2 regions of the Pseudomonas sp. T1.Ur genome follow, and region 2 is predicted to be linked to the other one. Evidence: predicted binding sites of a transcription regulator. Region 2 holds the regulator's gene; the other holds the start of a gene.
What was found. Region 2 encodes FliA, which starts transcription of late flagellar genes. Its sites were predicted from a motif close to CTAAAGTTTNNNNNNNNNNNGCCGNTAA; they were not measured.
Positions count from the first base shown of each region.

Region 1 (3,136 bases), 1.9 Mb from region 2:
TGGCCCAGCACGAAGCGGCCCAGCAGTGTCTGGACTTTCTCGGCCACGCCGGACAGGTCGCGGGTGGCGGTGGCCGATTGCTGCATGCGCTGGTCGATCGACTGGCTGTCGGCGTGGATCTGGGTGACGCGTTCGTTGATGCCGGTGTTGGTGTCGGCGAATTGCTGGATGTGATCGGCAATGTCGGCCAGCTTGCCGTTGGTGGATTCGAAGTCGACGATCATGCTTTCGAAATGACCGGACGCACGCTCCACGACTTTCTGGGTTTCCCGGGCGCTGTGGCTGATCTGGGTGGTTTGCTCGTGGGTCGAGCTGACTTCCTGGAGCATGGCGTCGATGTTGCGCGAGATGTCGTCGGTGGCCCGGCTGACGTTCTGCGCCAGGGTTCGCACTTCATCGGCCACCACGGCAAAGCCACGGCCACTTTCCCCGGCACGCGCGGCTTCGATGGCGGCGTTGAGCGCCAAGAGGTTGGTCTGGGCGGAAATCTGCTGGATCAGGCCGACAATCGACTTGATGCTCGAGGAGCGCTGGTTAAGGGCGTCCACCAGCCCGGCGAATTCGCCGAGGCTGCTGGAAATCTCACTGATGTTGCCGGTCACTTCCAGCAGTTCGGCGTAGGAGTCACGGGCCATGCTCAGGTTCTGCGCGGTGGTGCCGGAGATGCCCTGGGTCTGGCGCGACACCTCTTCGATACGGCCTACGGCGGTATTGCTCTGCTCCATCACTTCCTTGGCGAAACGCGCCTGGTGGGTCGCGCTGTCGCTGGAGTCGCTGATGTTCTTCAGCGAACGGGCCGACTCGACGGCGATGTGCACCGTCAACGCCTGGACGTTGCTGATGATCTCGCGCTGCTTGGCCAGGAAGCGGTTACAGGTCGCGGCCAGCGTGCGGATTTCATCGTGGGTGACCAGCGGCAGGTCCTTGGACAAGTCGCCCTCGCCATTGGCGATCTCTTCCAGGGCCTTGGTCATCGCCGTGACGGGGCGCACGATGAGGTGGCGGAAATACCAGACCATGAAACTGATCATGCCCAGCGTCAGGACCGTGCCGAAGAGCAGGGCATGGGTGAGGCTGTCGAGCCGGCCTTCGATTTGCGCCAGCAGCGCCGCGTCCAACTGGGCCGCGCGCAGCTGCAGGAGGATATCGGCGCGGGCGCTGAGGGCCACCCAATACAACAGCCCACTGACGGCGACCAACAGGAAAAGGCTTGAAAGCTTTTTGGTGAGGGTATCGAAAAACTGCATCTCGATAGACTCGTACAAGGCCTTTAACGTCTGCATGCCGCTGCTCCTGCGAAAAAAATCACTTAATGGAATACATTCGACCGCTCACGGCAAAGCTTTAGGGCAGCGGGGCGATTTGATATCACTTTGGCAATAAATCCTGTGGGAGCGAGCTTGCTCGCGATAGCGGCGGCACGTTCCACATCAATGAAACCGATCTATCGCCATCGCGAGCAAGCTCGCTCCCACAAAGGATCACGCCGATAATCATTTGATACAAAAGATTTACTGGGAATGATTCTCAAAGTATATTCGCTCTCATTCACAACCCGTCCTTGAGTGCAGCGTCTTGAATCGTTCCACCCCTCTCGCTTACCGCAACGCCCTCGTCAAATGTGTTTTACCCGCGCTGTCCTGCTGTTTCATGGCAAGCCCCTTGAGGGCGCAGGACACCCTCGAACTGCCCACTACGGATGTGCAAGGCAGTCGGATCATTCAGGACGAAGGCTACACGGCATCGCAAGCCAGCACGGCGAGCAAGAGCGATGTACCGATCAAGGAAGAGGCGCAGTCGATCAACGTGGTGACCCAGCAAACGCTGGCGGATTATCAGGTGCGCTCGCTGGAAGACGCGATGAAGTTCGTCAGCGGCGTCAGCCAGGGCAACACCCTCGGCGGCTCGCGGGACTCGCTGGTCAAGCGCGGCTTCGGCACCAACGATGACGGCTCGATCCTGCGCGACGGCGTGCGCTCCAACCTGGGCCACAACTTCAGCGCCACCACCGAGCGGGTCGAAGTGCTCAAGGGCCCGGCCTCGATGTTGTACGGCGCCCTGGAACCCGGCGGGCTGGTCAACGTCATCAGCAAGAAGCCCGAGTACACCCAGAGCACCACGCTGAGCGGTTCCGCCTACAGCGAAGGCGGCGGCACCCTGGCCGTGGACACCACTGGCCCCTTGGGCGACACGGGATTGGCCTATCGCCTGATCGCCGAGCGCGGCCATGAGGATTACTGGCGCAACTACGGCGTCAACGAGAGCACGCTGGTGGCGCCATCGCTGGCTTGGACGGGGGATCGTGCTTCGTTGAACTTGAGCTATGAGTACAACGAATATTCCAATCCGTTTGACCGGGGCACGGTGTTCACCAATGGGCATCCGGCCGATATCGATTACGACAAGCGCCTGGACGAGCCTTGGGCCAAGAGCGTCGGGATTCGTGAGACGGCGACTGCGCGGTTCGAGTATGAGCTGACTGACGCGTGGAAGACGCGGGTGACTTATGGTTGGAACAATGACCGGTACAGTCTTTCGATTGCGCAGCCGGCTACGCTCGCAGGCAATACTCTGCGCCGCAGGGCCAATGGCGCTCATTATGATGACGAGACCCGTTACGCCAGCTGGGATTTCATTGGTAAACAGGAACTGTTCGGCCAGCGCCATGATCTGCTGATTGGCGTTGATAACCAAGTCTCCGATCAGTACCGGGGCAAGACCTATCGTGGCAGCCCGCAGCCAGGCTTTGACATCACTGCTCCGGTTTATGGCAATTTGCCAGAGCCCAGTGTGATCAGCGCGACCGACAGCAACCTGCGCAACGAGTTGAATTCCAGCTCCGTGTACCTGAAAGACAACTGGCATCTGGATGATCGTTGGATTCTGGTATTTGGCGGACGTTATCAGCATTACGACCAATACAGCGATCAAGGTCTGGGCAGCAAGTACAAGCTGAACCGCGATGACAACGGCGACGCCTTTGTGCCATTTCTCGGACTGGTCTACAAAGCCACCGAGGAGTTGTCGCTGTATGGCAACTACAGTAAATCGTTCAAACCCAATGATGATGTGGACGACGCCGGTAATGTCTTCGATCCGGAAGAGGGCCGCAGCTATGAAATTGGCGCCAAGTATG
Region 1 covers NZ_JAMGSN010000001.1:2,941,102-2,944,237, reverse strand. The annotation lists gene M8Q45_RS13065 (methyl-accepting chemotaxis protein) at 1-1,283, opposite strand, end outside; gene M8Q45_RS13060 (TonB-dependent siderophore receptor) at 1,651-3,136, shown strand, end outside.
Region 1: the regulator FliA is predicted to act here: its motif matches at 1,321-1,348, upstream of M8Q45_RS13065 (methyl-accepting chemotaxis protein).

Region 2 (3,136 bases):
GCTTTCCACTTCGGTGACCAGTTGGGTCACGCGCTTGATTACCTGGCCGGTGAGGTCCTGGTAATCCTGGGCCAACAGAATGTCGTTGAGGTTGCTTGCCACGGCGCGGTTCTCGGCGCTGCTGCGTGTCAGGAAACCGTCGACCCGCCGGGCCAGCTCCCGAAATTCCTCGGCGCCGACTTCGCGACGCATGAACCGTCCCCAATCGGTGCTCAACGCCTGGGCTTCCTCGCTCAGGCCGTTGACCAGGGGCGTTGCGCTTTCCACCAGGTCCATGGTGCGGTTGGCCGCGGCTTCGGTCAGCTTGACCACATAGCCAAGGCGCTCGGTCGCGTCGGTAATCTGCGAGACTTCCTCGGCCTGCGGCATGTTCGGATCGATCTGGAAATTGACGATCGCGCTGTGCAGTTCACGGGTGAGCTTGCCGACTTCCTGGTACAGACCACGATCCCGGGTCTGGTTGAGCTCATGAATCATTTGAACCGCATCGCCGAAGCGGCCCTTTTCAAGGCTGTCGACCAGTTCGCGGGCATGTTTTTTCAGGGTCGATTCGAAATCGCCCATTGAAGATTCGTTGTCCATAGCTCCCCCGTGGCGCCGTTAACCGATGCGTTCGAAGATTTTTTCGATCTTCTCTTTCAACGCCTGGGCCGTGAAGGGTTTGACCACATAGCCGTTTACACCGGCCTGGGCCGCTTCGATGATCTGCTCGCGCTTGGCTTCGGCAGTGACCATCAGCACCGGGAGATGCTTGAGTTTTTCGTCGGCGCGCACATGGCGCAGCAAGTCGATACCGGTCATGCCAGGCATGTTCCAGTCAGTCACCAGAAAGTCGATGCTCCCGCTGTTGAGAACCGGAATGGCAGTAGTGCCATCGTCGGCCTCGACCGTGTTGGTGAACCCAAGGTCACGCAACAGGTTTTTTATGATCCGCCGCATCGTTGAGAAGTCATCAACGATGAGGATTTTCATGTTCTTGTCCAATTCGACCTCCAAGCAGTCTTAAACGCGCCCAGCACCTGAACGCGCCATTTCAATCAATCCGGCACAACACTCGACAACGGTCTGGAGCACAACGGATGGAGACTGGCGTGGCATTTGCCATGCCTGCCCCGCTCGCAGCATCTCCGCACCGCCTGTCAGCGTGCTCGCCACTCCCCCAAACGCCCCCGTAAACGGGCCGCGCACTGGCTGTGTAACTGGCTGACCCGCGATTCGCTGACTCCCAGGACCTCACCGATTTCCTTGAGGTTCAGCTCTTCGTCGTAGTACAGCGCCAAGACCAGTCGCTCACGCTCCGGCAAATTGGCAATCGCTTCGGCCAACGCACTCTGGAAGCGTTCATCTTCCAGGTCGCGCGATGGCTCCATGTGAGCACTTGCGCCATCCTCATGCAGCCCCTCGTGTTCGCCGTCCTGCAACAGGTCGTCGAAACTGAACAGGCGACTGCCCAAGGTATCGTTCAAAATCCCGTAATAATCGTCGAGACTCAATTGGAGTTCGGCCGCAACCTCATGATCTTTAGCGTCACGCCCGGTTTTAGCTTCAATCGCGCGAATCGCGTCACTGACCATACGGGTATTGCGGTGCACCGAGCGCGGCGCCCAGTCGCCCTTGCGGACTTCATCGAGCATGGCGCCGCGAATGCGGATACCGGCATACGTCTCGAAACTGGCGCCTTTGCTCGCGTCGTATTTGTTCGCCACTTCCAGCAGGCCAATCATGCCTGCCTGGATCAGGTCTTCGACCTGGACGCTGGCTGGCAAGCGTGCCAGCAAGTGATAGGCGATGCGCTTGACCAATGGCGCGTAACGCTCGATCAATTCGTATTGGGCGTCCCGTGCCGATTTTTTGTAGAGATGGTTGTAACCGCTGGCTGTCATAACACGGGCCCTGCTGTTTGTTGCACAAGACGCTCGACGAAAAATTCCAGATGCCCGCGTGGGTTGGCCGGCAGTGGCCAGGTATCGACCTTCTGGGCGATCGCCTTGAACGCCAGCGCGCATTTGGAACGTGGAAAGGCTTCATATACGGCACGTTGCTTCTGGACCGCCTTGCGTACGCTTTCGTCGTAAGGCACTGCGCCGACGTATTGTAGGGCGACGTCCAGGAAGCGATCCGTGACCTTTGTCAACTTGGCGAACAGGTTGCGTCCTTCCTGCGGGCTCTGGGCCATGTTGGCCAGGACGCGGAACCGGTTCATGCCATAGTCGCGGTTAAGCAGTTTGATCAGGGCGTAGGCATCGGTGATGGACGTCGGTTCGTCGCAGACCACCAGCAGGACTTCCTGGGCGGCGCGGACAAAACTGACCACCGAGTCACCGATGCCGGCAGCCGTGTCGATCACCAGCACATCGAGGTTATCGCCGATGTCGCTGAAAGCCTGGATCAGGCCAGCGTGCTGCGCCGGGGTCAGGTGCACCATGCTCTGGGTGCCGGAAGCGGCCGGCACGATGCGAATCCCGCCGGGCCCCTGCAGGAGCACGTCGCGCAGTTCGCAGCGGCCTTCGATCACGTCCGCCAGGGTGCGCTTGGGTGTCAGCCCCAGCAGCACGTCGACGTTCGCCAGGCCCAGGTCGGCGTCCAGCAACATGACCCGTCGGCCTAGCTCTGCCAGGGCCAGGGACAAGTTCACTGACACGTTAGTCTTGCCGACGCCACCTTTGCCGCCGGTCACCGCGATCACCTGTACGGGATGCATGCTGCCCATGTTCGTTCTTTACCTTGTCTTACTTAGACGGAGGCCACATTACTGGCTGCGCGTTCACATATGGAACAATGCATGGCAGACCATCGATGTAGGTACAAAAAATATTCATGAATACCTCAGCCAACCTGCTTGGTCGGACTGTGGTAGATATCAGCGAACATATCAGCCATGGCTTCTTCGCTGGGTTCTTCCTGCATTTGCACACTCACGGCACGACTGACCAATTGATGACGGCGCGGCAGATGCAAATCATCCGGGATCCGCGGCCCGTCGGTCAGGTAGGCCACCGGTAGTTCATGACCGATCGCCAGGCTCAACACCTCGCCCAGGCTTGCCGTTTCGTCCAGCTTAGTCAGGATGCAGCCGGCCAGCCCGCAGCGTTTGTAGCTGTGGTATGCGGCGGTTAGAACCTGTTTCTGGCTGGTG
Region 2 covers NZ_JAMGSN010000001.1:1,084,884-1,088,019, reverse strand. The annotation lists gene M8Q45_RS05075 (protein phosphatase CheZ) at 1-582, opposite strand, end outside; gene M8Q45_RS05070 (chemotaxis response regulator CheY) at 601-972, opposite strand; gene fliA (RNA polymerase sigma factor FliA) at 1,140-1,883, opposite strand; gene fleN (flagellar synthesis regulator FleN) at 1,880-2,710, opposite strand; gene flhF (flagellar biosynthesis GTPase FlhF) at 2,827-3,136, opposite strand, start outside.